3 regions of the Pseudomonas sp. SWRI18 genome follow, and region 2 is predicted to be linked to each of the others. Evidence: riboswitches for the same ligand, from Rfam matches in the RefSeq annotation. Region 2 holds a riboswitch; each other region holds the start of a gene.

What was found. Region 2 has a riboswitch for cobalamin ahead of H0Z09_RS18145 (ABC transporter substrate-binding protein). Riboswitches for the same ligand answer to the same signal wherever they lie in the genome.
Positions count from the first base shown of each region.
Region 1: another riboswitch for cobalamin. It lies ahead of H0Z09_RS16105 (CbtB-domain containing protein); the one in region 2 lies ahead of H0Z09_RS18145 (ABC transporter substrate-binding protein).
Region 3: another riboswitch for cobalamin. It lies ahead of cobO (cob(I)yrinic acid a,c-diamide adenosyltransferase); the one in region 2 lies ahead of H0Z09_RS18145 (ABC transporter substrate-binding protein).

Region 1 is NZ_JACCQQ010000013.1:121,395-131,652, reverse strand. It holds gene cobM (precorrin-4 C(11)-methyltransferase) at 32-778, opposite strand; gene H0Z09_RS16115 (cobalamin biosynthesis protein) at 847-1,239, opposite strand; gene H0Z09_RS16110 (CbtA family protein) at 1,236-1,940, opposite strand; gene H0Z09_RS16105 (CbtB-domain containing protein) at 1,952-2,140, opposite strand; cobalamin riboswitch at 2,236-2,450, opposite strand; cobalamin riboswitch at 2,493-2,694, shown strand; gene cobW (cobalamin biosynthesis protein CobW) at 2,786-3,847, shown strand; gene cobN (cobaltochelatase subunit CobN) at 3,851-7,612, shown strand; gene H0Z09_RS16090 (AAA family ATPase) at 7,718-8,716, shown strand; gene H0Z09_RS16085 (VWA domain-containing protein) at 8,770-9,372, shown strand; gene H0Z09_RS16080 (DUF1853 family protein) at 9,497-10,258, opposite strand, start outside.
Region 2 is NZ_JACCQQ010000016.1:102,363-112,620, reverse strand. It holds gene H0Z09_RS18180 (nucleotidyltransferase family protein) at 57-629, shown strand; gene chrA (chromate efflux transporter) at 618-1,817, opposite strand; gene H0Z09_RS18170 (TspO/MBR family protein) at 1,992-2,432, shown strand; gene H0Z09_RS18165 (alpha/beta hydrolase fold domain-containing protein) at 2,432-3,358, shown strand; gene H0Z09_RS18160 (hypothetical protein) at 3,687-3,911, shown strand; gene H0Z09_RS18155 (ABC transporter ATP-binding protein) at 4,078-4,842, opposite strand; gene H0Z09_RS18150 (iron ABC transporter permease) at 4,839-5,843, opposite strand; gene H0Z09_RS18145 (ABC transporter substrate-binding protein) at 5,840-6,850, opposite strand; cobalamin riboswitch at 6,967-7,161, opposite strand; gene H0Z09_RS18140 (DNA/RNA non-specific endonuclease) at 7,198-8,142, opposite strand; gene H0Z09_RS18135 (M4 family metallopeptidase) at 8,271-9,335, shown strand; gene H0Z09_RS18130 (protealysin inhibitor emfourin) at 9,350-9,655, shown strand; gene H0Z09_RS18125 (aldehyde dehydrogenase family protein) at 9,745-10,258, opposite strand, start outside.
Region 3 is NZ_JACCQQ010000036.1:22,814-33,071, forward strand. It holds gene cobC (alpha-ribazole phosphatase family protein) at 1-484, opposite strand, end outside; gene cobT (nicotinate-nucleotide--dimethylbenzimidazole phosphoribosyltransferase) at 481-1,536, opposite strand; gene cobU (bifunctional adenosylcobinamide kinase/adenosylcobinamide-phosphate guanylyltransferase) at 1,533-2,054, opposite strand; gene H0Z09_RS25980 (cobyric acid synthase) at 2,236-3,693, opposite strand; gene cobD (threonine-phosphate decarboxylase CobD) at 3,690-4,679, opposite strand; gene cbiB (adenosylcobinamide-phosphate synthase CbiB) at 4,672-5,580, opposite strand; gene bluB (5,6-dimethylbenzimidazole synthase) at 5,577-6,227, opposite strand; gene H0Z09_RS26000 (cobyrinate a,c-diamide synthase) at 6,224-7,627, opposite strand; gene cobO (cob(I)yrinic acid a,c-diamide adenosyltransferase) at 7,624-8,235, opposite strand; cobalamin riboswitch at 8,315-8,563, opposite strand; gene H0Z09_RS26010 (sorbosone dehydrogenase family protein) at 8,663-9,976, shown strand.

The sequences.
Region 1 (10,258 bases), on a different contig from region 2:
CAAGCCCGCTCCCACAGTTTTGATCGCATATTCAGGGGCGATAGAGGTGCGCATGGCCAGCTCGATACAGCGACGACTCGCTGAAGCTATCGTTGGCGAGCACCCGCCCCACAATGATCAGCGCCGTGCGCCGAAAGCCTTTGGCCGCGACCTTTTCGCCGATATCACTCAACGTCCCCAGCGCCCAATCCTGATCCGGCCAGGTCGCCCGGTGCACCACGGCAATCGGGCAATCGGCGCCATAGTGCGGCAGCAGTTCGGCGACGATCTTCTCCAGATGGTTGACTCCCAGGTGAATTGCCATGGTGGTGCCATGCCGCGCCAGGCTGTCGAAATCTTCACCGGCCGGCATGCGGGTCTTGTCGGCATAGCGGGTCAGGATCACGCTCTGGGCGATGTCCGGCAGGGTCAACTCGGTTTCCAGTAACGCCGCGCACGCCGCTACCGCCGTGACGCCGGGAATGATCTGGAACGGGATGCCCAGCTCGCGCAGATGGCGGATCTGCTCGCCGATCGCCCCATACAGGCTCGGATCGCCGGAGTGCACGCGCGCCACGTCATGGCCTTGCGCGTGTGCAGTCTTGATCAGGTCGATGATCTGCTCGAGGTGCAATTCGGCACTGTTGACCACCTGTTCCGCCTGATGGTCTTCCAGCACCGCCGCCGGCACCAGCGAGCCGGCGTAGATGATCACCGGGCAACTGCGGATCAGTCGCTGGCCTTTGACGGTGATCAATTCCGGGTCGCCGGGGCCTGCACCAATGAAGTAGACGGTCATGGAAAATCCTGTTCAAAAACGCATGAGCATGAAGATTGCTCATGATTGCAGAGGGCGATTATCGGGTTTCAACCGGTCCACGCCAATGCAAAGGTGGCCTGGGCGGCTTTTTTGCGGGTGATCCGCAGATAGGCAGGGGCGTTGGAGAGGTCTTCGGCCAGGGCCAGGGCGGCGCTTTCGGCGACGCCGTAACAGCCGGTATGGGCAAAGGCGACGTCGGATTTGTGGCTCAGGCGGTCTTTATAAAACGCCAATTGTTCTGCGCTGAAGCAGCGTAAAGGCAGTTTCAATAAGCGCGCCAATGCGATTAATCCTGGCTCGTCTTGCCTTCGGTCGATACTGGCCAGCGCGGTTACCTGTTGACGCTCAATACCGCCCTCGGCGAGGGCGCCGTCAAACAGGGCCAGCAGGGCGTGAACGTCGCAACCCCTCTGGCAACCCAGGCCGACCACCAGGGTCATGCCGAGTATTGACCGTCGCGGTTGCGCCGGAACAACCAGGCGCTGATCAGGCCCAGGGCCAGCCAGAATGCGACGTTGGTCAGCTGCGAAGCTATCTTGAACTGCGTTTCCAGCGCCTCTGGCGCCAGCATCGAATGCACCAGCGGCTGCGGAGCGCCGATCACATGGGGAACGACCAGGATCGCCGTGCCCAGCACCTTGAGCAGCCAGTTGCGGCCAAACACGACCAGGGCGATTCCAACAGCGGTAGACGCGGCGGTGCCGATCCACCAGATCTGCCGCTGCGCCAGATCAGCAGCGGCGGTGCCCGGCAACTCGGGCGGCAGACCCATTGTCGGCGCCAGCACGAAGGTGGCATAGCCGGCCAGGCCCCACAGCACGCCATGGGCGGTACGGGTTGGAGCACGCAAGGTGTAGAGGCCTGCGAGCATCAAGGCAAAGCCGACGGCGACGACCAGATTGCCGCCCGTGGTAGACAGCACACGCTGCCAGCCATCTTCCGGTTCCCAGGCGCCTGCGTCGTGGGTGTGCGCCGCAACGCCGGCAGCATGCTCGTGGGCAACTTCAGTGACAGCCGGGGCCTGTTCAAAGGTTTCCGCCTGCAGAATCAACGGGGCTACCCAGAAACTTTGCAGCAGGGTCAGCAGCAGGGCGGCCAGCAAGCCAGTGAAGCCTGCGGTTTGTGCAATACGCTTGATCATGTCGGCAGGCCTCAGTGGCACGGGAACGCGGCGCTGTGGCGGGTATCGTGGGCAGCATTGTGCACCGCCTCGATGTGCGAAAAACCGGCGAAATATACCAGGCAGGCGCCGAGAATCGACGCACCGATGGCGGCGGTCAGGCGTTGGCTCAGGGTCGTGGTGCTGCTGGCGGAGTGCGAGGTGCTGCTGATGATCGACATGGCGCGTCCCTTTCAGGTGTCATGAGCGAACGAGCGCATGAAAACCCCGCGAGCCAGGCACGCAGGGTTCTGAACAGCGCCCGCCCACCGCGGGTTTGTTATCTGATTTTTCGGGCCGGTCTCCGGGCTTGCGAGGGGCTTATTGCCTGAAAACGTCGCCTTCCCATGCCTGGGGCACAGTGGATATGACGCTTCGCTCGCTTACCGTTGCGGGGGCAGCACCGGACTGGTCAGGCCTTTGATTAAAGAACCATGACGCACCGGTTTCCCGTTTCACCCTGTGAAGGGCACCCGAAACAAGGTGGGTAGAAGAGCATGGGCGGGCGATGGTAGTCAAATTCGGCGAGCCCCTGTAGCCTTGCACCCTCGAGGTTCTTCGGCCCAGGCCGAAGCTAAGAAGGGAACGCGGTTCAAGCCGCGGCTGCCCCCGCAACTGTGAAGGGTTTATCCGACTGCCACGCCACTGCCTCAACGGGCGGGAAGGCGCAGCCGGTGCCGGTCGCAAGACCCGCAAGCCCCAAGCCAGGAGACCTGCCTCGCAACCGATTTTCAATTCAACCGGGCGGGGTGATCCGGTGACGAAATCCGCTGCTGCGCGCCGTCGCAGGGCCTATCGTCCCGTATGCCCGCCCCAAAGGGCATCCGATGAAAACACTGGCCAAACTTCCCGTCACCATCGTTACCGGCTTCCTCGGTTCGGGCAAAACCACGTTGCTGCGCCATATGCTCGACAACGCCCAGGGCCGGCGCATTGCAGTGATCGTCAACGAATTTGGCGAGCTGGGCATCGACGGTGAAATCCTCAAGCAGTGCTCCATCGGTTGCACCGAGGAAGAAGCCAACGGCCGTGTCTATGAGCTGGCCAACGGCTGCCTGTGCTGCACCGTGCAGGAAGAGTTCTTCCCGGTGATGCGCGAATTGGTGGCGCGTCGTGGTGACCTCGACCACATTCTCATCGAAACCTCGGGCCTGGCCCTGCCAAAACCCTTGGTGCAAGCCTTCCAGTGGCCGGAAATCCGCAGCGCCTGCACCGTTGACGCGGTGATCACCGTGGTCGACAGCCCGGCCGTGGCCGCCGGTACGTTCGCCGCGTTCCCGGACCAGGTCGATGCCCAGCGCAAACTCGACCCGAACCTGGACCACGAATCGCCGCTGCACGAGCTGTTCGCCGACCAACTGGCCAGCGCCGACCTGGTGATCCTCAACAAGGCCGACCTGATCAGCGCCGAAGACCTGGCCCGCGTGCGCCTGGAAGTCGCCGAAGAACTGCCGCCGGCGGTGAAAGTCATCGAGGCCAGCAGCGGTCGCGTGCCGCTGGATGTGCTGATCGGGCTGGGCGCAGGTTCCGAGGAGCATATCGACGGACGCCACAGCCATCACGATCAACACCATGACGGTGAAGATGATCACGATCACGACGCTTTTGACTCTATTTCCATCGACCTGCCGCAAGCCGACGAAGCCTTGCTGCTCGACGCCTTGAGCCAATTGGTGGTGCAGCACGGCATCCTGCGCGTCAAGGGTTTCGCAGCGATCCCCAACAAACCGATGCGCCTGCTGATCCAGGGCGTGGGCACGCGGTTCGACAAACACTTCGACCGCGCCTGGGGCACCGATGAAGCACGCGTCACGCGGCTGGTGCTGATCGGCCAGGACCTGGACGCCGCCGGCCTCGAAGCGCAACTGCGCGCCGCCCTCAGCGCCTGACCCATGCACCTGCTCAGGACCCAGCCCGGTGGTTTCGTCTCGGACGACAACATCGCCGACCTTGGCCAGACCCCCGCTGAACTGGTGATCCTGTGCAGCGGCGACTCCAGCCTGGCGCTGCTTGCCGAAGCGGCGCAGCAACTGCCGGGCGATTACCCGACCTTTCGCCTGGCCAACCCGATGCAGGTGCAGAATCACGCGTCGGTCGACCTGTACGTCGATGAAGTGCTGCGCCATGCCAAGGTCATCCTGATTTCGCTGCACGGTGGCATCGGCTATTGGCGCTACGGCATTGAGCGCCTGGTGGAATTGGCCGAGCGCGGCGTACAGCTGATCCTGGTGCCGGGAGATGATCGTCCGGACCCGGAGCTCAGCAGCCTCAGCACCGTAGGGCCGCAGGAACGCGACCGCCTCTGGCACTTCCTGCGTCAGGGCGGGCTGGCCAATGCCTTGGATTTCTATCGATGCCTGGCCGCCGGTTATCTGGGCCGCGACTACGCCTGGGCCGAGCCGCAAACCCTGCCGCGCACCGCGATTTATCATCCGCGCCACGCCAATGCCCGCCTGAGCGACTGGCAGGCGGACTGGAACGCCGACTGGCCGGTGGCGGCGGTGCTGTTCTATCGCTCACATTTGCAGGCGGCCAACACCGGATTTATCGAGGTGTTCTGCCAGCGCTTGCAGGCAGCGGGGCTGAACCCGTTGCCGATGGCGGTGGCCAGCCTTAAAGAGCCCGGCTGCCTGGCGACGGTCGAAGACTGGTTGGATGAAGTCGGCGCTGCGGTGATCCTGAACACCACCGGGTTTGCCCAATCCAGCCCGGAGGCGCCGCACTTGCGCCCGTTTCGCCGCAATATTCCGGTGATCCAGGCGATCTGCGCCCAGGACAACCAGCCCGGTTGGGAGGCCAGCGAGCAAGGCCTCGGGCCGCGCGACCTGGCGATGCACATCGCCTTGCCGGAACTGGACGGGCGCATTATCAGCCGGCCGATCAGCTTCAAGGACCTGGCCTGGCGCAGCGAGCGCAGCCAGTCGGACGTGGTGTGCTACCGCGCCGCGCCCGAGCGCATGGATTTCGTCGCCGAGCTGGCGCGCCGCTGGGTCGAACTGGCGCGGGTGGCGAACGCAGACAAACGCGTCGCGCTGATCCTCGCCAACTACCCGACCCGCGACGGCCGTATCGGCAATGGTGTCGGCCTGGATACGCCGGCGGCGGCGCTGAATATCCTGCGCGCCCTGCAAGCCGAAGGCTATCCGCTGCCGCACGTGTTGCCCGACAGCGGCACTGAGCTGATCCACGCGCTGCTCGGCGGCGTGACCAACGACCTCGACAGTCTCGACCTGCGCCCTTGCCATCAAAGCCTGGACCTGGACGCCTACGAAACGATGTTCAAGCGCCTGCCCGAGGCCAACCGCCAGGCGGTGCTGGAACGCTGGGGCGCGCCGCATAACGACCCGATGTTCCGCGACGGCCGCCTGATGATCGCCGGTCTGCGCCTGGGCCTGACCTTTGTCGGCATCCAGCCGGCGCGGGGTTATCAGGTGGATGCCAGCGCCGTTTACCACGACCCGGACCTGGTGCCGCCCCACGGTTACCTGGCGTTCTACTTCTGGCTGCGCCATACCTATGGCGCCCACGCCGTCATCCACGTGGGCAAGCACGGCAACCTGGAATGGCTGCCGGGCAAGGGCGTCGGTCTCTCGGAAAACTGCTGGCCCGATGCACTGTTGGGGCCGTTGCCGAATATCTACCCGTTCATCGTCAACGATCCGGGGGAGGGCGCCCAAGCCAAGCGGCGCACCCAGGCGGTCATCATCGACCACCTGATGCCACCCCTGACCCGCGCCGAAACCTATGGCCCGTTGCGTAACCTCGAACTGTTGGCCGACGAGTATTACGAAGCACAGCTGCTCGACCCACGCCGCGCGCTGGAGCTGCAGAAAGATATCCTCAAACTGGTGCGCGAAACCCGTATCGACCAGGAGCTGGAGCTGGAGAGCGATGCCGACGCGGCCGTGTGGCTGCCGCGCCTGGACACTTACCTGTGCGATCTGAAGGAGTCGCAGATCCGTGACGGCCTGCACATCTTTGGCGAGTCGCCTCAAGGCCGTCTGCGAATCGACACCTTGCTTGCCCTGCTGCGCATCCCGCGTGGCGATGGCCGTGGCGCGCAATCGAGTTTGCTGCGCGCATTGGCCAAGGCGTTCGAGCTGGGCTTTGATCCGCTCGATTGCGCCCTGGCCGAACCCTGGACCGAACGCCGCCCGCAGGTATTGCAGCAGATAGACGCGCAGCTGTGGCGCACCGCCGGCGATACCCGCGAGCGCCTGGAGCTGTACGCGGCCCGCTTGATCGAGCAGGCGCTGCAAGGGCCGCTGGAACAGTTGGACGCGCCCGGGTGGGAGGACGTGAAGGCGGTGATCGCAAGCCTGCTTAGCGTGGTTGCGCCACGCCTGGACGCCTGCGGCCCGGCGGAGATGCGTGGCTTGCTGGATGCCCTGAGCGGCCGCTTTGTGCCCGCCGGACCCAGTGGCGCACCGAGTCGCGGGCGCCTCGACGTGCTGCCGACCGGGCGTAACTTTTTCAGCGTCGACGTGCGCAACCTGCCCACCACCACCGCCTGGCGCATTGGCTTCCAATCGGCCAACCTGATACTGGAACGGCACCTGCAGGACCACGGCGACCACTTGCGCCAGCTCGGCCTGTCGGTCTGGGGTACCGCCACCATGCGTACCGGCGGCGATGATATCGCCCAGGCCATGGCGTTGATGGGCGTGCGCCCGGTATGGGCGACGGGCAGCCAGAGGGTGGATGACTTTGAAATCCTGCCGATCAGCCTGCTCGACCGCCCGCGTGTGGATGTGACGCTGCGTGTGTCCGGCTTTTTCCGCGATGCCTTCGCCAACCTGATTCGCCTGTTCGACGCGGCGGTACAGGCGGTGGCCGCGCTGGATGAGCCGGATGACATGAACCCGCTGGCCGCTAAAGTGCGCAGTGAGCGTGAAGCGCTGCTCAAGTCCGGCCTGGACCAGGCGGCGGCGGCCAGGCAGGCCGGCTGGCGCATCTTCGGCGCCAAGCCCGGCGCCTATGGTGCGGGCGTGCAGGGCGCGATTGACGGTCGCCTGTGGCAAAGCCGCGACGACTTGGCCGAGGTCTACCTGAATTGGGGGGGCTACGCCTATGGCGGCTCCGACGAAGGCACCGCCGCCCGCGAACAATTCGCCCAGCGCCTGAGCCAGGTGCAGGCGGTGTTGCAGAACCAGGACAACCGCGAGCACGACCTGCTGGATTCCAACGATTACTACCAATTCCAGGGCGGCATGCTCGCCGCCGTCGAAACCCTGAGTGGCGACAAGGCCGCCAGTTACCATGGCGACCATAGCCAGCCGGACCTGCCGAAGATCCGCACCCTGAAGGAAGAGCTGAACCGGGTGATCCGTTCCCGCGCCGCCAACCCCAAGTGGATCGAGGGTGTGAAGCGCCACGGCTATAAAGGTGCGTTCGAGATGGCCGCGACCGTGGACAACCTGTTCGCCTTCGACGCCACCACGGCACTGATTGACGATCACCAATACGCCTTGCTCGCCGATGCCTACCTGCTCGACCCCGACACCCGGGACTTTGTGCAACAGCACAACCCCGATGCCCTGCGCGACATGACCGAGCGCATGCTCGAAGCCCAGCAGCGCGGCATGTGGCAAGAGCCGGGGGCCTACCGCGAGGCGCTGGAAAACCTGTTGCTGGATATAGAAGAAGACAGCTGAGATGCCGCGCCTGACTTGTTGTGGCGAGCGGGCTTGCCCCGCGTTGGGCTGCGTAGCAGCCCCATTGAGGGCATCCCTGAGCGATGAAATTGACCGAGGATTCGCATGACTGATACTCCCCATTTCCCGCTGTCCGCCGTGGTCGGCGCCGACGATTTGAAACTGGCGCTGTGCCTGACCGCCATCGATCCGAAGATCGGCGGTGTTTTGATCGAAGGCCCGCGTGGCATGGCCAAGTCGACCCTGGCGCGTGGCTTGGCCGACCTGTTGGCCAGCGGCCAGTTCGTCACGCTGCCGTTGGGCGCCACCGAAGAGCGCCTTGTCGGCACCTTGGATCTGGACGTCGCGCTCGGCGAAGGCCGCGCGCAGTTTTCCCCTGGCGTGCTGGCCAAGGCTGACGGCGGCGTTCTCTACGTCGACGAGGTCAACTTGCTGCCCGATCACCTGGTGGACCTGCTGCTGGATGTGGCCGCCAGCGGCACCAACCTGATCGAGCGCGACGGCATTTCCCATCGCCATTCGGCGCGCTTCGTGTTGATCGGCACGATGAACCCGGAGGAGGGCGAGTTGCGCCCGCAACTGCTCGACCGCTTTGGTTTCAATGTGGCGCTGAGCGGGCAGACCTTGCCGGCCGAACGCGGGCAGATCATCCGTCGTCGCCTGGATTTCGACAGCGACCCGGCTGGGTTTTGTGCGCAATGGGCCCATAAGCAGGCGGCACTGCGCGAACGCTGCACCCAGGCGCGGGCGCAGCTGGACCGTATCGAACTGGATGACCAGGCGCTGGCGCAAATCACCGAGCGGTGTTTCGCCGCCGGTGTCGATGGGCTGCGCGCGGACCTGGTCTGGCTGCGCGGCGCCAGGGCCCATGCCGCTTGGCGCGGCGCCAGCGCTATCGCCGAGCAAGACATCGAAGCGGTTGCCGAATTTGCCCTGCGCCATCGTCGACAAGAGCAAGCGCCCCCGGCCAGCCCGCCGAGCGAAGGGCAGTCGCCTGGAGCCTCCGACACCTCGCCGGCCCAGGGCCAGTGGGGCGACATGCCCGCAGCGGCGTTGCCCACGGGCGCTCGTCGCGACGTGCCGAGCTGGCCAAAAAAGCCCTAGGCATTCGCCCCCGGCCTGACACGGGGGCGGATGCCCGGCCCAAGTCGGGCCGACTGGACAGCGGCAGGCAGGGCAAGGCGCGCAGTGCCAGGCAGGGCTCGATCGATTGGCCGGGCACCTTGCTCGGCGGTCGGCCGCAATCCCGCGAGGATTTGCGGTTTCACCTGCGCAGCCGTTCGGCCCATGAATTGTGGCTGGTGATTGTCGATGCGTCGGCGTCCACCCGCCGGCATCGTGCACTCACTGACGCCAAGGGCCTGCTGGCGCAACTGTTTGATGACGCTTATCGCCAGCGGGCGCGCATGGCGTTATTGACGGCGAGCGGGCAGTCGCCCAAATGGCAAGTGCAGGGGCTTAAGGCGGCCAAGACGCTGGCGGGCTGGCTGGAGCAACTGGGCGCGGGCGGCGGCACGCCGTTGCTGGCGGCACTGGCTGAGGCCGGGCAATGGCTGGCGGCGCGGCGCAAGCGCTATCCGGCGGAGCAGCAGCGATTGCTGGTGATTACCGATGGACGGCTGAAGGATGTGGCTGGATTACCCGTGCTGGAGTGCCCGGGGCTGCTGGTGGATATCGAGCGTGGGCCGATCAGGCTGGGAAGGGCCCAGGAGCTGGCGGTTGGGTTGCAGTTGGATTATCGGCATATTGACGAGCTGTAGCGCTCGGGCCATCGCATTCGCGAGCAAGCCCGCTCCCACATTCGACCGCATTCCAAAGGATGTACCCGGTTAACTGTGGGAGCGGGCTTGCTCGCGAAGAGGCCCTCGACAACACCCCTAAACCTCAGCCCGCCCCCGGCACATTCGGCCAAAGATCCGCCACCAGAAACAACCGCTCGGCCTCTTCCCATTCCTCACCGACCTGAACCAGCCGCACCAGCAACTGCGCCGGGGCCATCGGGTCCAGGTCGGCCAGCCAACCCTGCATCTGCTCCTCGCTCCACACTTCATCCGCCGGGTAATGCGCCGGTGCCAGCCAGGCATGCCGGGGCAAGGGCTGCCAGCGGCCGGGCGGGCGCGTGCTGACAAATCGCAACCAATCACGTTGATGCAACCAACGGCCCCGCAAATGCTGTGGATGAGCACCGCCAGGCGCCAGGGCTTCGCCGGGCCAGGGGTACAGCAAATACCCGCCCAGCCACAAATGCGCATCGAACTGCTGGATGTCCAACGCGGCCAACGCCTCACGGCTCTCCGGCCGTGCTGAGATCGGCAATTGATGCTGGGCCAGGTGCGCGAGCTTGCGGTCCAGCCGGTCATGGCAACCCGGCCCGAGCCACTGCGCCGGGTCCTGGCCGTTGCCGTCCTGGGGGCCCAGGTAGAGTTTGATCGCCAGTTCCAGGTGATGCACGCCATCGCGGTCGCGCAGCACCATGTCCAACTCGCCGAGGGTGTGCCCGGCGCGGCGGATTGGCAGGTTGGCGGCCAACAGCTCAACGCCGGGCGCGTGCTGCACGGCGAACTGCCACAGGCGTTCGTAATACAGGCCCAGGCGACGGGTGCGTGCCAGGCTCAGCCACTGCTGCAAGGCGCTGCTGTCCTGGTC
Region 2 (10,258 bases):
GCGGCGTTGGTGTAGGCTCAGCGGCCCGAACGCCGCTGAAAGCACAAGGAATGCCCATGACATTGACCGTCAAAACCCTGCTCGACCTGGCCATGGCCAACCCGATCAACGCCCAAATCACCGCGCGTTTGCCGGACCTCGGCGTGGACCAGTGCTTTCTCACGGCGGGCTGTCTGTTCCAGGCGGTGTGGAATCATCAGTCGAACCTGCCGGCCGCCCATGACGTCAAGGACTACGACGTTTTCTACTTCGATACCGACCTGTCCTACGAGGCTGAGGACGCCGTGATCCGCGCAGCCGATGCACTGTTCCAAGACCTGGGCGTCAACGTCGAAGTGAAGAACCAGGCGCGGGTCCACCTCTGGTATGGCGAGCGGTTTGGCCGTCCGTATCCGCAGTTGCATACGGCCAAGCAGGGGATTGATCGTTACCTGGTAGCGGGTACGTGCATCGGCTTGGAGATTGCCACGGGTGAACTGTATGCGCCGTATGGCTTGGAGGATGTGGCGCAGGGCGTGCTGCGCATCAACCCGCTGCATGCGGAGCCTGCGTTGTTTGCGCAAAAGGCGCGCAGTTACCAGGCGCGTTGGCCTTGGCTGAAGATCATCGAGCCGGGTTCAGCCCAGTAACCCTCCCACTGCGCCGCAGCCGGCCACGACCAGCCAGGGCGGCAGCCGCCCAACGGTCAACGCTGCCAGGGCGATCAGCGCCAGGGCGAAGTCCGCCACGCTAAAAATCGCGCTGGTCCACACCGGCTGGTACAACGCCGCGAGCAAGAGCCCCACCACCGCCGCGTTGACCCCGGCCAGTGCGGCTTGGGTGCGTGGGCTGCGGCGCAGGGTAGCCCAGAAGGGCAGCGCGCCCATCACCAGCAGAAACGACGGGGCAAAGATCGCCAACAGGCCAATCACGCCCCCCAGCCAGCCCGTCGGCGCATGATTCATCGACGCGCCGAGGAAGGCGGCGAAGGTGAACAGCGGGCCCGGCACGGCTTGCGTGGCGCCATAGCCGGCGACGAATACATCATTGCTCACCCACTGCGGTGTCACCACTTCGGTTTGCAGCAGTGGCAACACCACATGGCCGCCGCCGAATACCAGCGAACCGGTGCGATAGAAAGCATCCACCAAGGCCAGGGTCGGGTTGGGCAGCCAACCGGCCAGGATCGGCAGGCCCGCCAGCAACAGCGCAAACAGCCCCAACCACAAGGCGCCTGCGCGGCGGCTGATGGCGATCGGCAGCGCGTCATGCTCGGTACTTGGCGCTGGCTTAAACAGCAGCAGACCGGCGAGGCCCGCAAGGGCGATTACCCCGACCTGGCCCCAGGCGGACGGTTCCAGCAGCGCCGCGCAGGCCGCGATCAGCATCAGCGTAATACGCACCACGCCCCGGCACAGGTTGCGCGCCATGCCCCAAACGGCCTGGGCTACCACCGCCACGGCCACGACTTTAAGACCGTGCAGCACGCCGGAGGGAATAGCGTTGCCGTAATGGGAAAGGCCCGTGGCGAACAGGATCAAGGCAATGGCTGACGGCAGTGTAAACCCGGCCCAGGCAGCAGCCGCACCACCGTAACCCGCGCGGGACAGGCCCAGTGCAATGCCCACCTGGCTGCTGGCCGGGCCGGGCAAGAATTGGCACAGCGCGACCAGGTCCGCGTAGCTGCGTTCGCTGAGCCAGCGCCGCCGGGTCACGAACTCGGCGCGAAAGTAGCCCAAATGGGCGATGGGCCCGCCGAACGAGGTGAGGCCCAGACGCAGGAAGATAAGGAACACCGACCAAGGGCTGTTGGAGGAGGAGGCGAGCGGGTTGGCCAAGGTTGGATCTCGGGTAGAGGGCTAAGCTGTGGGAGGGCTTCCCGGCACCATAACCAATTTTGATGACGCGCAGAAGAGATGGCATTTTTTCGGCCTTCATTGAATTTTTGCGCTCGGGTTCGAGTCATTCAAGCAGAGCGTTGCTTTCTAACTACTTCACCTCAAGGACTGACGATGACCTTTTTTATCTTCCTGCTCGCCTGCGCCGCCGCCGCCAGCACCGGCATTATCTTCAAGCCGGGTGCCTGGTATGAATCGTTGGCCAAGCCCAGCTTCACCCCGCCCAATTGGCTGTTCCCGGTGGCCTGGACGATCATCTACTTGCTGCTGGCCTGGGCCGGTTATCGCCTCAGCCTGATCCCGGGCAGCCAGATCGTGTTGGCCTTGTGGGCGGCGCAGATCGCCTTGAACACACTGTGGACGCCGGTGTTCTTCGGCGCTCATCGCGTCCTCGCGGGGATGGTGATTATTACCGTACTGTGGCTTACCGTGGCGGCGATGGTGGTGTTGGCGGTGCGCCTGGACCTGATCACCGGTTTGATCCTGTTTCCTTACCTGGCGTGGTTGTGCGTTGCGGCGGCGCTGAATTTCTCGATCCTGCGAAATAACCGTTAATGGCCTTCACGCCCTGGCCCGCCAGTGAGCCCGAACTGGCCCAGATGCGCCGCTTCAACCAGACACTTGCCTGGTTGCCGCGCTTCAAGATCCGCAATCGCGTCACGCCGCGTTTGATCCAGGCGCTGTTGCGTGCCAGCCAAACCATCAAGCGCGCACCTGCGGTGGAAATAAAGCGGGTGAACGGGGTTCCGGTGCGGATCCTGCGGCCGGGTGGCAGGCCCAAGGGGGTTGTGCTGGACATCCACGGCGGCGGCTGGGTGATTGGCAATGCGCAGATGGATGACGACCTCAACCTGGGCATGGTCAACGCATGCGATGTAGCGGTGGTGTCGGTGGATTATCGGCTGGCGGTCGACACGCCGGTCGAAGGGTTGATGGAAGACTGCCTGGCGGCCGCGCGGTGGTTGCTGACCGCCGATGAGTTCGCCGACCTGCCGGTGTTCGTTGTTGGCGAATCGGCTGGCGGGCACCTGGCGGCGGCGACCTTGCTGGCCTTGAAACAATGGCCCGAACTGCTCAAACGGGTAAGCGGGGCGGTGTTGTATTACGGCGTCTACGATCTGACCGGCACACCCAGCGTGCGCACGGCGGGGCCGCAGACGCTGATGCTGGATGGGCCGGGCATGGTCGAGGCGCTGCGGATGCTGACGCCGGGGTTGAGTGACGACGAGCGTCGCCAGCCGCCGTTGTCGCCGCTGTATGGCGATTTTTGCGGGTTGCCGCCGGCGTTGATGTTTGTGGGTGAACTGGATCCGCTGAAGGATGACACGCTGTTGATCGCCGAACATTGGCCAGAGGCAGAGGCGCATCTGTTGCCGGAGTCGGCGCATGGGTTCATCCATTTTCCGGTGGCGATGGCAGCCAGTGTGCTCGCCTGCAGCCACACATGGATAGCGCAGCGGATGCTCCTGATAAACGTGTAGTGAGCGGGCTTGTCCCGCGCTGGGCGTGAAGCGGCCCCAAAACCAGGCGCCATAATTTTACCTGACACACAGCGGCGGTCCGATTGGGGCGGCTTCGCCACCCAGCGCGGGGCAAGCCCGCTCACTACAGGGAGATTTGTCAGCCCTTGACGAAGGTATAACCGCAGGAATCGGATAGCCGCAGGTGTCCGGGATCCCGCCTTATAGCGGCTCGCCAAGCGTGGGTGTTTCTCGGGCCGGGTAGACCGGGCATAGGGCAATTGAACTTAAAAGTTGATCACTTGGTCAGCTAATTAAGCAGCTCCGTTTCCCTTATCAGGACTTTTCCATGCGCGATTACACGCTCAACTACCTGTTCAACGGCGAACCCCGTACCCACACATTCGGGCTCAAGCAACCCGAGTTGCCCGTGCATGAGGCGGCGTTGCACTTGCTGCAATTGCATTTGGGCGATGCGGAGAATGGATTGGTCCTGCCTCCTGCGGATGCGACGCCGGAGGAAGTTTTGCAGCAGGCGCGGGTGATGGGGATAACCGAGATCGAGGTGCTATAACGAAAGGCCCAGCACCTGCTGCAGATATCAAGGCAACAGCGATCAAATGTCGGAGCGGGCTTGCTCGCGAATGCGGTGTATCAGTCAATAATTAATCAACTGATCGACCGCTTTCGCGAGCAAGCCCGCTCCCACATTGGATTTTTGGTGTTTTCGTAAGCGTGCGCTAGTTAGGGCGCAACCGCAGTATCTGCGCCCCATCGAACGGGTCTGTGAGGTAGTGAGCCTGCACGCCAAACGTCTGCTGCAGCCGTTGCGGCGTCAGCACCTCCAGCGGCTGACCCAGCGCCACCAGCCGGCCGTGATCCAAGACTGCCAGCCGGTCACAGGTCAGCGCCTGGTTCAGATCATGCAGCGCAACCAAGGTGGTCACCGGCAACCCCTGTATCCCCTTCAATATCCCCAGTTGATGTTGGATATCCAGATGATTGGTCGGCTCATCCAGCAGCAGGATCTGCGGGCGTTGCGCCAGCGCGCGGGCGATGTGCACGCGCTGGCGTTCGCCGCCGGAGAGGCTGCGCCAGGCGCGCTGGCTCAGGTGGGTGGCGTCGACGTCATGCAGGGCCTGGTTGACGATGGCGTCGTCCTCGCTGGACCACGGGCTCAGCGCCGACAGCCACGGCGTGCGCCCCAGTGCCACGGCATCAAAGACACGGATCGCATCGTCGGTGTCGGCCTGTTGCTCCACCACCGCCAGTGTCTGCGCGATGGCGCGACGGGACAGCTCGCCCAATCGCGCACCGCCCAGCCGCACCTCACCGCAGGCCGGCGTACGCAAGCCGGCGAGCAGTTTGAGCAGGGTGGATTTGCCGGAGCCGTTCGGCCCGACGATGCCCAGGGTTTCACCCAAGTGCACGTCCAGGTGAATATCACGCAGTAGTTGGGCTTCACGCACCTTGAAGCCCAGCCCGCTGCAACTGAGTACCGTCATCGCGCGTTCCTCCGGCCGATCAGGATCAGCGCGAACACCGGTGCGCCGACCAGTGCCGTGACCACACCGACCGGAATCACTTGGCCCTTGATCAGCGTGCGCGACAGCACATCCGCCGCGATCAAAAACAGCGCGCCACCCAACGCACTGGCCGGCAGCAGGCGCGAATGCCCGGTGCCGAGCAACAGGCGCACGGCGTGGGGAATGACCAGCCCGACAAAACCGATGGAGCCGACAATCGACACCATCACCGCCGTCACCAGGGCCGCGCAACCCACCAGCACGAACTGCACGCGCCGCACGGGAATACCGAGGGACGCCGCCGAGTCGCTGCCGAAGGTAAACGCGTCCAACGCCCGACGGTGCCACAGGCACACCGCCAACCCTGCGACCGCCACCGGCACCGCCAGCCACACCGAGGGCCAGCGCACGCCGCTGAGGTTGCCCAGCAGCCAGAACAGGATGCCGCGCGCCTGTTCGGAACTGGCGGACTTGGTGATCAGGAACGCGGTGAGCGCATTGAACAGCTGCGAACCGGCAATGCCGGCGAGGATGATCTGGCCGGTGCCGCTGGAGGAACCGCTGGCGCGCGCGAGCAGGATCACCAGGGCGAATGCCGCCATTGCCCCGGCAAACGCACCGGCCGACAGCGACACCAGCCCGCCACCGACGCCCATCAATGCCACCAGCACCGCGCCGGTCGAGGCGCCGGCGCTGATGCCCAGCAGGTACGGATCGGCCAGCGGGTTGCGCAACAACGACTGCAGGATCACCCCGCACGTCGCCAGCCCGGCACCGCAGGCGGCGGCGACCAGCGTGCGCGTCAGCCGATAGTTCCACACCACGCCTTCATCGATGGGGTCCAGCACATAACCGGCAGCCCATAGTTTGTTGGCGAGTACCTGCAGCACCACTTGCGGCGAGATGGCGGTTTCGCCGATGGCCACGCCGGCGAGCACAGCGATCAGCAGCAAGGCCAGGGCGAGTAGGGCGCGGATCATTTGCGCAGGTCGTAGCCGTCGATGGCGGCCGCCAATTGTTCAAGGCCGTCGAACGTGCGAATGCTGGCCTGCAACGCCATGGCGTCGAGAATGATGATGCGGTTGTTTTTAACCGCGTCCATGTTGCGCGTCACCGGATCGCTGCGCAAAAAAGCGAGTTTCTTTTCATGATCGTCAGCGGGGTAGCGGCGGCGGTCCATGCGTGCGATCACCAGGAAGGTCGGGTTGGCCTTGGCAATGGTTTCCCAGCCGACGGCGGGCCACTCTTCATCGGACTGCACCACGTTGTGCAAGCCCAGCGTCTGCAGCATGAATTCGGGAACGCCTTTATGGCCGGCCACGTACGGGTCGCTGGCCATTTCGGAACTGGAGAACCACACCAGTGCGCTGGCGTGCTTGAGGCCTTTGTTTTGCACGGTGGCGATGGACTTGGCCAGACGCGCCTTGAGTTCGTCATTTAACTGCTGGCCGCGATCCTGTACGTCGAAGATCTGCGCCAGTTGGCTGATGCTTTTGTAAATGGTCTCGATGCGAAACGGCTGCAGTCGCGTGCCGTCGGCGCCCACCAGGTTGTCCTTGCCTTCGCAGTCGGAAGGCAACAGATAGGTCGGGATCTTCAGTTCATGGAATTGCTCGCGCGTACCCACTACACCGTGCGCGCCGACCACCCATTCCAGCTCGGCGGCTACCAGTTGCGGGCGCTTGGCGATCACCGCTTCGAAGCTCGGCTCGTTGTTGGCCAGGCGCTCGATGGTGTCGTTCTGCGTCTTGAACTGCGGCAATACGCTGTTGAACCACAGCGACGTGCCGACCACTTTGTCGCCCACGCCCAAGGCATACAGCATCTCGGTAGCTGCCTGGCCGATGGTCACGCTGCGGGCGGGCGCTTGCTGGAAGCTGAGGTGGCTGCCGCAGTTTTCCACGCTCAGCGGGTAGTGGGTGGGCGCGGCGTGGGCCAGGGCACAGAAGCCGATGCCGGCGAGCAGGGCGGTAACGCGTGGCAGCATGGAGCGATCTCCGGGTGAACCGTACGTGGAACTGGGGAGGTACGGTATTGGAAATAGACGCTCGAGCGCTGTGGTACAGGCAGGCAAGAATGTCCTTCCCGGACACCCCGCCGGTTAGTGATAGAGCTTGCGCCGGCAGGTCTCCTGACTGATGCGTCGTCGCCACGCTCCAGCCTTCCCGGACGGGTCCAGTGGCATCAAGGAGCAGGCTCGGCACCTACAGTTGCGGGGGCAGTTCCGATTGGCGCGGGTGTACCGCGCTTCGGATTCCCTATTAGTCCCGTTTGGGAACCGGCGCGGTATGGTAGTTGATTAGCGCCTGGCGAAATAGCCCAAGGCGCGTCCCGTCAGAGACGAATGTCGTCCGGGCCCTGGATCAGCGCTTCGATGCGCGTGCCGGTGGCGCGCTCTTCGTTGCTGAAGCCGTCGTAGTCGGCCAGGTTGGCGAAACGGATGCCGGTCAGGCGTTCGATCTGGATCACGCTGCGCTGGTAGGTCCTGAGCTGGCCGAACATCAGGTCGAGCTGGCCCAGTTCGCGGCTCTGGTCAATCATGTAGGCGCTGGCGGAGGGTTTGCCATCATCGCTGAGGTAAGCGACGACTTTCCAGAACGCCTTGGGGATCTTGACGCCCCGGTACACCCGGTCGTCGTCGCTGAACACCGGGCCGGTAAACACCGTTGCGCGGGCTTTCCAGCGTTGGGTGTTATCGAGGATGTAGTCCTCGAGTTCCAGCCAGGTCTTCTGGTTGAACCCGCTCATCTGCGGCGAGCAGTTGGTGAAGTGGAAGGTGTCGAAGTTGGCGGTCTTCGCCTCGTCGCCCCAATTGGGGTCTTGCCGGCGTACCAGGTGGCCGCGATCCAGACCGTTGCCAGCGTACAGGTCCTCGCCCACCTGTGCGTCGATCGGCAGGCGACCGTCGTAGGCCCAGGTGTCGTTGCTGCGGGCCACGTCCACATGCTGCGCGCCATCGATGTTGGCGCCTACATACAGCGCCAGCCGCCGCGAACGTGACATCGTTACCGAGAAGTGCGTGTAGTCCAGGCGTTCGCCGCCGTTTTTCTGCGTCTGTACATCGCTCGCAAGGCGTTGCTCGACCGTGGGCCAGGGCACCGCGAAGCCGCCGAGGAAATCCTCGGCATAGCCGCGCCGGTCCTTGAGGTCCTTGGCGGCGGTGACGCGGGGCGTCGCCGCCCTGGCCTCCAGCAGGGCAGGGCTGGGCGCGAGCAGCGGGTGCAGGTCGGCGAGCCTTGGGCGGTGCGAAAGATCAATCTTGGCTTTACGTGCTGGCATCGGTAAGTCCTCCTTGAATAAACACGACTGCAACATAGCTTAATGACAATTGATGAGGCGCATTGAACCCGGGAAGCTATCCTGAATCGATTACTTGGACGTTGTCACATGCCAAAGGGAGTCAGCCCATGTGTGTTCGCCAGCCTCACCGTCATCCGATTTTCTGCCTGATCCCGCCGTACATGCTCGACCAGATCGCGCGCAACGGCGATAAAACCCAACGCGACGTTGCATTACGCACCCGCGCCAAGGACAGCACGTTCCGCTCACTGCGCATGGTCGCGGTGCCGGCCAAAGGGCCCGCGCACATGGCCCTTGCGATGGGCGCCGGCAAGCGTCGCTCGATCTACAGCGCCGAGGGCACCGACAGCCTGCCGGGCACGCTGGTGCGTGGCGAAGGGCAGCCCGCCAGCGGTGACGCAGCGGTGGACGAGGCCTATGATGGCCTGGGCGCCACCTTTGATTTTTTCGAACAGGTCTTCGACCGCAACTCCATCGACGATGCCGGTATGGCGTTGGACGCCACGGTTCATTTTGGCCAGAACTATAACAACGCGTTCTGGAACTCCAGCCAGATGGTGTTCGGCGATGGCGATGAGCAACTGTTCAACCGCTTCACCATCGCCCTCGACGTGATTGGTCATGAATTGGCCCATGGCGTCACCGAGGACGAGGCCAAGCTGATGTATTTCAATCAGTCCGGGGCGCTGAACGAGTCGCTGTCGGACGTGTTCGGTTCACTGATCAAGCAATATGCGTTGCAGCAATCGGCGCAGGACGCCGACTGGTTGATCGGCAAGGGTCTGTTCACCAAAAAGATCAAAGGCACCGCGTTGCGTTCGATGAAAGCCCCCGGCACCGCGTTTGACGACAAGCTGCTGGGCAAGGACCCTCAGCCTGGGCACATGGATGATTTTGTCCAGACTTACGAGGACAATGGCGGGGTGCACATCAATTCGGGCATTCCCAACCATGCGTTTTACCAGGTGGCGACGAAGCTCGGCGGGTTCGCCTGGGAGCGCGCCGGGCGTATCTGGTACGACGCGTTGCGCGATGCGCGGCTGCGCCCGAACTCCGGGTTCCTGCGCTTTGCACGCATCACCTATGATATTGCCGGTCGACTCTACGGCGTGGGCAAGGAAGAGCAGCAGGCGGTCAAGGACGGTTGGCAAGCGGTCGGCATTACGGTCTGACGTGAGGAACAACCATGCAAATTTCGCTCAAGGAAAACGGCGGGCCTGGGTTTTTCCCAGGCTTGGCCAAGCCACGTACCCTGACGCTCGATGCACTACCGGAACCCGACCAGCAGGAGTTGCGGCAGCTGATAGAGGCGTCGGACTTCTTTCAGTTGCCGCAAAGTGAAGCGCCGGCTCCGGGTAACCCCGGCCAGGTGCATTACACCCTGACCGTGACGGAAGGCGAGCAGGCGCATACCGTTTGCGTGCTGGCGCCGGTGAAGTCCCAGGCGCTGGACGGGCTGGTGCAGTGTGTGCGGCGGCATGTGCGCTGCTGAGTCTGTTGGTGAGCGGGCTTATTGTGGCAAGCCCGCTCGCCACAGAGGCCCCCACAATTGATCTCCGGTGTTTTCAGTTCTTTTTTGGCTTACTTACGATCCAGCCACACGGTCTGCGCATTGCAGAATTCGCGTACGCCGAAGTGCGACAGCTCGCGCCCGAAACCGCTCTTTTTCACGCCACCAAACGCCACACGAGGGTCGGAAACGCTGAAGGCATTGACGAAGATCCCGCCGGTTTCCAGCTGATCGGCAATGTCGCGTGCCTTGGCCGGGTCTGTGGTGAAGATGCTTGCGGTGAGGCCGAACTCGCTGTCGTTCGCCAGGGCTACGGCGTGGTCGGCGTTGCGCGCGGTGATAATCGACGCCACGGGACCGAATAGTTCCTGTTTGAACGAGGTCATCTGGTCGGTGACGTTGGCCAGCACCGTAGGCTCGTAGTAGTTGCCGGCGCCGGGCACTTTGTTGCCACCCAGCAGCAGCGTCGCGCCTTCTTCCAGCGTGGCCTGGACCTGGCCGTGCAGTTCGTCGCGCAGGTCGAAGCGCGCCATCGGGCCGATGTAGGTGGAGGCTGAAGTCGGGTCGCCCATCACCAGGGCACGG
Region 3 (10,258 bases), on a different contig from region 2:
GCAAGCCGCGCGCCTGCGCCAGCAAAAGCCGCATCACACCGCCATGGCTGATCAACAACACACGCTCACCGGCATGGGCTTGATGCAAGCGTGCGACTGCGCCGAGCACTCGCTGGGAAAACTCAATGACAGGCTCCCCCCGCGGCGGCGTAAAAGCGTAGGGATCGGCCCAGAACAGACCCAGCCCTTGCGCATCGGTCTCCATCAAGGCCGCCGCACTCTGCCCTTCCCAGGCGCCGAAGTGCAGCTCTTGCAGGTCTTTTTCCAGGGTCACCGGCAGGTTGAGCCGAGCGCCCAGTTCTTCGGCAAACCGCGCGCACCGTTGCAGCGGCGAACTGACCAGGCGGTCCCATGGCCCCTGCTGCGCCACCGCCGCGCGCATCTGCGCCCAGCCCTTGGCGGTGAGGGCATCGTCCAGGCTGCCGCGCAAGCCGCCGCCCAGTTCGGTTTCGCCGTGGCGCAGCAGGTCCAGGCGCAAGGTCATGCCGGGCGGTCCGCCACGGCGGCTTCGGCGAACGTCGCCATCTGCCCGTGCAGCGCACAGGCCAGGCGCAACAACGGCACCGCCAATGCCGCACCGCTGCCTTCGCCCAGGCGCAAGCCCAGTTCCAGCAGCGGCTGCGCGTCAAGGCTTTGCAGCACGTGATGATGGCCGGGCTCGGCGCCGCGATGGCCGAACACCAACCATTCACGGCAGGCCGGGTTCAAGCGTGTGGCGACCAGCGCCGCGACGCTGCAGATAAACCCGTCCACCAGCACCACCACGCCGTCCTGGGCACACGCCAGGTACGCACCCACCAGCGCAGCAATCTCAAAGCCGCCGAGGTTGAACAGCGTGTGCAATGCATCACCGCGCTGCCCGGCATGCAAGGCCAATGCACGCTCGATCACCGCCACCTTGCGGCTGACGCCTTGGGCATCCAGCCCGGTGCCTGGCCCCGTGAGGTCACTGACCCGGCATTCGAGCAACGCACAGGCCAGCGCGCTGGCGGCGGTGGTGTTGCCGATGCCCATCTCGCCGCCGATAAACAGCTGCGCCCCCGCTGCCAGCGCGCGCCGCGCACTGTCGCGACCGGCCTGCAGGGCGAGTTGCCCTTGGGCCTCGGTCATTGCCGGGCCTTTGACGAAGTTGGCGGTGCCCGCGCCGATAGTCAGGTGACGCACGCCGGGCAGGTTCAGGGCTGGCGTCACCGTGCCCAGGTCGATCACTTCCAGCGGTGCATCCAACTGCCGCGCCAATACGCTGATGGCCGCGCCGCCGGTGACAAAGTTATGCAGCATCTGCCCGGTGACCGCCTGGGGAAACGCCGACACGCCTTCGGCAACCACGCCATGATCGCCGGCGAAGATGGCGATCCACAGCTGATCCACCGACGGCTTGACCTGGCCCTGCAGGCCGGCCAATTGCACCGCCAGCGCTTCCAATCGGCCGAGGGAGCCGGCCGGCTTGGTCAATTGCTGTTGGCGTGCCAGGGCTTCTTCGTACGCTTGAGCGTCAACCGCCTTACAAGGGTTGAGCCACCAGGTTTCCGTCATAACGCAGTACCTTTCAAAGTCAGGGGCAGGCCGGCAACGGTCAGGACCACACGCTGACAGCGCTCGGCCAAGGCTTGATGCAGCCAACCGGCTTCATCCACATAGCGGCGAGTCAATTCGCCCAGCGGCACGACACCTAGGCCGGTCTCGTTGCTGACAAAAATGATTTCACCCGGCAGCGCGGCCAGGTTTTCCAGCACTTGGTCGCGCTCGAACGCCAAGCGCGCGCGGTCTTCGAGCATTAGCAGGTTGGTCAGCCACAGGGTCAGGCAGTCCACCAGCAGGCACTGCCCGGGCGCCGCGTTTTCACGCAGCACGCGCGCCAGCTCGATGGGCTCTTCGATCAGGCCCCAGTGGTCCGGGCGACGTTGGCGATGCAGGGCTACACGCTCATTCATTTCACCATCCAGCGCTTGGCTGGTGGCGATGTACGTGACGGGCAAGGCACTGTCGCTGGCGAGCTTTTCGGCGAGACGGCTTTTGCCGGAACGAGCGCCGCCGAGGATTAGTTGATGCATAGGATGACACCTTGTTTCGCCGGTGGTTTTTTTGACACTGGCAAGATCCCCTGTGGGAGCGGGCTTGCTCGCGAATGCGGTGTGTCAGTCGCCGGCGCTTTAATTGAACCACCGCATTCGCGAGCAAGCCCGCTCCCACATTTGGATTGCAGTGCATCCGTTGAATAGTCAGTGCATTCACTCACTGCTGAATCCCGCATAGTTTGCGCAACAATTCAGTGTCCAGATAGTTTTCCACCAAGTCAGCCAAGCGCTCGATATCCCGCTCGCGCAACGCGTGGTAATCCACTTCCTGCACGTCCTGCAAACCCGCCCAGCGCAGCAAGGCGCTGCACGCGGCCGGGGTTTCGAACAGGCCATGCAGGTAGGTCCCGAGAATTTGCCCGTCCGCGCTTTGGGCGCCATCGCTGCGCCCGTCGTTCAGGCGCACCGCCGCGTTCGCCAAGGCTTCGCCGCACGTCACGCCCGCATGAATCTCATAGCCGCTGACCTCGGCGTCCTCCAGCAACAGGCGACCGCGCACATTGCGCAGCTGTTTCTCTTGCGCAAGCGTGGTACTGAACGCCAGCAACCCCAGGCCGTCACTCGAGCCTGCCGGCCCTTCCAGGCCCAGCGGGTCGTGCACCTGCTCGCCGAGCATCTGCAGGCCGCCGCAAATGCCGAGCACTTTGCCGTCATAGCGCAGATGCCGTGACACAGCGACATCCCAGCCATTGGCGCGCAGATAGGCCAAGTCGTTGCGCACGCTTTTCGAGCCGGGAAGGATGATCAGGTCGGCAGCGGGGATCGGCTGGCCTGGCCCGATGAATTGCAGGTCCACCTGCGGATGCAAGCGTAGCGGGTCGAAATCCGTGTGGTTGCTGATGCGCGGCAACACCGGCACCACCACCTTGAGCACTTGGGCAGCCTTGTCGACCTGACGTTTGTCGATGCCGTCTTCGGCTTCCAGATGCAGGTCCATCACGTAGGGCAACACGCCCACCACGGGTTTTCCCGTGCGCGCTTGCAGCCAATCCAGGCCCGGCTGCAGCAGGGCGATGTCACCACGAAAACGGTTGATGATGAACCCTTTGACCCGCGCCTGCTCCGTTGGCGAGAGCAGCTCCAGGGTGCCGACCAGGTGGGCGAACACCCCGCCGCGATTGATATCGGCGATCAGCAGTACCGGGCAGTCCACCGCTTCGGCAAAGCCCATGTTGGCGATGTCATTGGCGCGCAGATTGATTTCCGCGGGCGACCCGGCGCCTTCCACCATCACCACGGTGTAGGCCTGGTTCAAGCGTGCATGGGAGGCCAGCACCGCCTGCATCGCGATGGCTTTGTAGTCGTGATAGGCCACCGCGTTCATGCTGGTCACGGCGCGACCGTGGATGATCACCTGGGAGCCGGTGTCGCTGTTGGGTTTGAGCAGCACCGGGTTCATGTCGGTGTGCGGCGCCAGGTTGGCGGCCTGGGCCTGCACCGCCTGGGCGCGGCCGATTTCGCCACCTTCGGCGGTCACCGCACTGTTAAGCGCCATGTTTTGCGGTTTGAACGGCACGACCGCCACGCCCTGGCGCACCAGCCAGCGGCACAGCGCCGTCACCAACGTACTCTTGCCGGCGTCAGAGGTGGTGCCTTGCACCATCAGCGTACTCATGTCGCGTCCTTGTAGGCGACCAGGGCCTGGTCCAGGCGCAGCCAGTCGGCCTCGGTGCCGGGCAGGCCGAAACGCAGGCTGCTGTCATGCACGAACAGGCGCAGCAGGATGCCGCGCTGGGCCATGAACTCGTGCATGCGCTCGGCGTGAGGCGTGATCAGCCACTGGAACAGGGCGCAACCGCCCTGGGGGTAAAAGCCATGGCCCTCAAGCATGTCGAACAAGCGCTGGGCGGCCTCGATGCACCGTGCGCGCTGCCGTGCATGCCCGGCGCTGTCGCGCAGGCACACCTGGCCCAGCACCCGCGTGGGCCCGCTGACCGCCCAAGGGCCGACCTGTTCGGCCAGCAACTTGAGCAGCTTGCGCTCGGCCAATACAAAGCCCAGCCGCACGCCGGCCAGGCCGAAGAATTTACCGAACGAGCGCAACACAATCAGGCCGACCTGATGCGCCTGGCCCGCAAGGCTCAGTTCGGGGGTCACGTCCATGAACGCTTCGTCCACCACCAACCAGCCGCCGCGCTGGGCCAGCCGCGAGTGCCAGTCCAGCAAACGCTGGGGAGCCAGGCTCAAGCCGGTGGGATTGTTGGGGTTGACCACCACCAGCACGTCGAGCACATCGAGAAAGAAATCAACTTCCTGCTCTTGCACTTCGCGCACCACGTAACCGGCTCGGCGCCAGGCCTCGGCGTGTTCGGCATAGCACGGCGAGAGGACGCCGACCTTGCCGGAGCGGCGCAGGCGTGGCAGCAACTGGATGGCCGCCTGGGAACCAGGCACCGGCAATAAATGCGCGGCGCCGTAATAGGCGCTTGCGGTCTGCTCCAGGCCGTCGTCGGTTTCCGGCAGGCGCGCCCAGGCCCGCAGGGGGATCTCGGGGATCGGCCAGGGCCAGGGCGCGAGGCCGCTGGACAGGTCCAGCCAGTCGGCCTCGGCTATCCCGTACTGAATCGCTGCCTTGCGCAGCCGGCCACCGTGTTCAAGCATAGTATTGCGCCCCCACGCACAGGATCAGCAGCCACAACCATACGCCGCGCTGCACCAGTTGCCAGCCCCGCTCAATCGAATCGGCATCCGCCGCCGGACCTTCGCCCAACTGCGGGCGCTGGTGCACTTCGCCGTGATAGATCGCCGGACCACCCAGCTCAACGCTCAAGGCTCCCGCACCGGCGGCCATCACCGGCCCCGCATTGGGGCTGTCCCAGGTCGGCCCCTGGGTGCGCCAGCAACGCAGCGCCAGGCGCGTCTTGCCCAGCACGGCGTAGGTCAATGCCACCAGGCGTGCGGGAATATAGTTCAGCACATCGTCGATTTTTGCGGCCGCCCAACCGAAGCGCTCAAAGCGTTCGTTGCGATAGCCCCACATGGCGTCGAGGGTGTTGCTCAGGCGGTACAGCACCACGCCCGGCACGCCGGCGACCACAAACCAGAACAGCGCGGCGAACACCGCATCGCTGCCGTTTTCCAGCACCGATTCGGTGGCCGCGCGGGCGACTTCGGTAGGGTCCAACTCATTGGTCTGGCGGCTGACCAGATAGCTCACGCGCGTGCGCGCCTCTTCCAGGTCATCGCTGCGCAGGGCCTGGGCCACCGGGAGTACATGCTCGCCCAGGCTGCGCATGCCAAGGGCGAGGTACAACGTCAGGATCTCCAGGACCCAGCCGATATAGGGCGCCCACGACAACGCCGTGGCCAGCAAGGTCAGCGGCACCACGGCAATAAACCACGCGGTCACGCCATGGCTGCGCCAACCGCGGCCACCGCTGTTGAAACGTTGCTCGATGCGCCCGGCGAAATTGCCGAACGCCACCAGCGGATGCCAGCGCCTGGGCTCGCCCAGCAGCGCATCCAGCGCCACTGCAGCCACACACAGCAAGGCCACACTCATTGACTCACTCCCCACACATTCTCATACAACATGTCACTCAGCGGCCGGGGTTCGGTCCAGCCTTCGAGCTGCAACATCGGCGCCGGGTAGAACTCGGTCACCGGGCCCAGGCACAGCACGGCCAGGGGTTTTGCGCCAGGCGGCAAACCCAGCAGGTCGGCGAGCGCTTGTGGCTCGAACAGCGAGACCCAGCCCATGCCCAGCCCTTCGACGCGGGCCGCCAGCCACAGATTCTGAATTGCACAGGACAGCGAGGCCATGTCCATTTCCGGCAAGGTACGACGGCCGAAAATGTGCCGCTCGCGATCGTCCATCAACGCGGCCACCAGCACTTCGGCGCAGTCGTGGATGCCCTCGACCTTGAGTTTCATGAACGCATCGGAACGCTCGCCCAGGGCTTCGGCGGTGCGGATGCGTTCTTCTTCCACCAGTTGCTGGATTTGCCCGCGCAGTTGGCGGTCGCTGATACGGATAAAACGCCAGGGCTGCATCAGGCCCACGCTGGGTGCCTGGTGCGCGGCCTGGAGCAGGCGGTGCAGCAATTCGGGAGCCACCGTGCCGCCGCTGAAGTGGCGCATGTCGCGGCGTTCGGCGATGGCGCGGTAGACGGCGTCGCGGTCGGCCTGGGGGAAGGCGTTGTCAGTCATGGCCTCTTCGCGAGCAAGTCGAATCGTCGCACCGCCGCCCCCACATTTTGATCTGCGAACGCTGCCGATGTGGGAGCTGGCTTGCCTGCGATAGCGGTCTCAAGATCCGGCGCAAATAATGCAGCCACCGCCGATGGATTGGATGGAAAGTAAAAGTGCACGTAGGAAGCCGTCATCCGCCCTTGTCGGTAAACAGCCTCGGCCCCGCGCCCGCCATTGGGGCTCAGGCCACGGGCAATCGGCTGGCATTCAGTGCTGGTCAGGGAATGGTGATAGGTATGGCCACGCAACGTGCCTTCCGGCAGCTCCACACTTTGCAACGCCAACGCCGCCAGCTTCTTCTGCATCACCGCATCGCCCTGCAACAGACCGAGCAGTTCGGCGCGGGTGCCGTCGACATCGGTGAGCGAGTCGAGCAGATAGAGCATGCCGCCGCATTCGGCGAGCAAGGGTTTACCGGCCGCGTGGTGAGCGCGGATCGCGTCGAGCATCGGCGTGTTTGCCGACAGGGCCTGGTGATGCAGCTCCGGGTAACCGCCGGGTAGATAGAGGCTGTCGGCGTCGGGCAAGGCGTGGTCATGGATCGGAGAAAAGAAACTCAACTCGGCGCCCATTGCCCGCAGCAGGTCAAGACTGGCGCCGTAGGTGAAGGCGAAGGCTTCGTCACGGGCCACGGCGATACGCACGCCATTGAGCAGCGGCTCAGCATTGACCACCTGTGGCGCAGCGAAGGTTACCGGCGGCGGCAAGGCCACTTCGCAACTGCTGCCCAACGCCTGGGCGGCGGCGTCCAGGCGTACATCGAGGTCATTCAGTTCGCTGGCTTGCACCAGGCCCAGGTGACGGCTAGGCAATTCAATACCGGTTTCGCGGGACAGCGCGCCGTACCAACGCAGGCCCTCGGTGAGGCTGCCTTCCAGCAATTGCGCATGGCGCAGGGTGCCGACGCGGTTGGCCAGCACGCCGGCGAACGGCAGATCCGGCTGATAGCGCGCCAGGCCCAGCGCCAACGCGCCGAAGGTCTGGGCCATGGCCGTGCCGTCTATCACGCCCAATACCGGCACGCCGAAGTGGCGCGCCAGGTCGGCACTGGAAGGTGTGCCGTCAAACAGGCCCATCACGCCTTCGATCAGGATCAGGTCCGCCTCACCGGCGGCTTCCCACAGCAAACGACGGCTTTCCTGCTCGCCCACCATCCACATGTCCAATTGATACACCGGCGCACCGCTGGCGCGTTCGTGGATCATCGGGTCGAGGAAGTCCGGGCCGCATTTGAACACGCGTACCTTGCGCCCCAGGTTGCGGTGCAAACGGGCGAGCGCGGCGGTGACGGTGGTTTTGCCCTGGCCGGACGCCGGTGCGGCGATCAATACGGCCGGGCAATGACGGGGCTGATTCAAAGTTCGACGCCCTTCTGTGCCTTGATGCCGGCCTGGAACGCGTGCTTGAGCATGCCCATTTCGGTGACGGTGTCGCCCATCTCGATCAACTCAGGCTTGGCGCCACGGCCGGTGACCACCACGTGCTGCATCGGCGGCCGGGCTTGCAGGTCGCCGAGCACTTGGTCCAGGTCGAGGTAGCCGTGCTTGAGGGCGATGTTGAGTTCGTCCAGCACCACCATGCCAATGCTCGGGTCTTGCAGCATCGCGCGGGACACCGCCCAGGCCGCTTCGGCGGCGGCGATGTCGCGCTGGCGGTCCTGGGTTTCCCAGGTGAAGCCTTCACCCATGACGTGGAAACGCACCTGCTCGGGGAAACGGCGGAAGAACAATTCTTCGCCCGTGCTGTGGCGTCCCTTGATGAACTGCACCACGCCGCACTGCATACCGTGGCCCATGGCCCGGGCGAGCATGCCGAACGCGGAGCTGCTCTTGCCTTTGCCGTTGCCGGTCAGCACCAGGAGCAAGCCGCACTCGTTGGGGGAATTGGCGATGCGTTCGTCGATCACGGCTTTTTTACGCAGCATGCGCGCCAGGTGGCGTTCGTCGCGGTCGGGGGAATCGGTCATGGCAGCTCTCCGTTGGGGCTGGACAAAAACGGCGGGCAGGAAAAAACAAAAAACAGACAGCCAAGCATCGCCCACCGTGATGCTGTTGGATGTTTCAGGCCGGTCTCCGGGCTCATGAGTGGCCGCTGCATGCACAGCAGGCCAACGCTGCGCCTTCCCATATCACACGGATACAGTGGCAATAAAGGCAGCGTCTTGACTCATTTACCGTTGCGGGGGCAGCGCCGGGATCGCGGCAGCACTGTGTACAAGTGCGCTCGCTCACCGGCTTCCCTGTTTCACTCTGTCGACGCGCACGCCACAGAGCACCTGGAACAAGCCGCGAAGGTTAGTGGGTTGGGGGTGGAGCGTCAATTAAAGCTGGTGGTGCACTTGAACCATCGCACCGTCGCCCTCCTCTACCCTTACAGGTATCAAGGAGTACACCATGCACAAAACAAGACTCGCCCTACTCATCATGGTCGCCGGCAGCCTCGCGGCCTGCGGTGAAAGCTCCACCCTTCAGGTCTCCGACGGTACCGGGCCGTCGCCCCAGTTGCCCGAACCGAACAAAACCCTGATCCCCACCGTCAATATCGCCCCGGCCATCGGCTGGCCCGAGGGCGTGAAGCCGACAGCCGCCGCCGGCACCCAGGTGGCGGCGTTCGCCGAAGGCCTGGACCATCCGCGCTGGCTGTATGTGCTGCCCAACGGCGATGTGCTGGTGGCGGAAACCAACGCGCCGCCCAAACCGGACGACGCCAAAGGGATCCGGGGCTGGGTCATGGAGAAAGTCATGGGCCGTGCCGGCGCCGGCGTGCCAAGCCCGAACCGTATCACGCTGCTGCGTGACGCCGACCACGACGGCGTCGCGGAGACACGTAGCGTGTTCCTGGAAAATCTCAATTCCCCCTTTGGCATGACGCTGGTCGGCAACGACCTGTACGTGGCCGACTCGGACAAGCTGCTGCGCTTCGCCTATCAACCGGGTGAAACCGCGATCAAGGACGCCGGCACGACAGTCGTCGACCTGCCGGGCGGCCCGCTGAACCACCACTGGACCAAAAACGTGGTGGCCAGCAAGGACGGTAGCAAGCTGTACGTGAGCGTGGGCTCCAACAGCAATGTCGGCGAAAACGGGCTTGACGCGGAACAGGGCCGGGCGGCGATCTGGGAAGTGGATCGCGCCAGCGGCCAGCACCGCCTCTTCGCCTCCGGCCTGCGCAACCCGAACGGCATGGCGTGGGAACCAAAGAGCGGCAAACTGTGGACGGCGGTGAACGAGCGTGACGAGATCGGCAGCGACCTGGTGCCTGACTACATCACCTCGGTCAAGGATGGCGGCTTCTATGGCTGGCCGTTCAGTTATTACGGCCAGCATGTGGATGTGCGCGTCACGCCGCAGAACCTGGACCTGGTAGCCAAGGCGATTGCGCCGGACTACGCGGTCGGCCCGCACACCGCTTCGTTGGGCCTGACCTTTGCCGAAGGCAGCAAACTCCCGGCGCCGTTCACCCAGGGCGCGTTTATCGGGCAGCATGGCTCGTGGAATCGCAAGCCGCACAGTGGTTATAAGGTGATCTTCGTGCCGTTTGAAGGTGGAAAACCGAAGGGGCAGCCGGTGGATGTGCTGACCGGGTTTCTCGATAAGGATGAAAAGGCCATGGGCCGGCCGGTGGGTGTGGTGATTGATCAGCAGGGGGGCTTGCTGGTGGCGGATGATGTGGGGAATACGGTGTGGCGGGTGTCGGCGGCCAAGTAGGCTATCTTGGGCAGATCACAAAACAGTTTGTTGCCGTGGCGGCCTTTGGGCCGACCAGGCTGTTGGGGTTGACCCGTGTACATATCCGTTATTTGGGTAACGGCGGCTATTGGTTCCGCCCTTACGGCGGGTCACTTTTGGAAAGAGCCCAAAAGTAACCAAAAGGCTCTTGCCCCACCACTCGGCACCTCGCTTGGGCTCGGTGTGCCCTCACTCCGGCTTGAATCCGTGGGCCGCCGTCATGGGCCATCCTTGGCCCAGGACGGCTAACCCGGCGTCCTG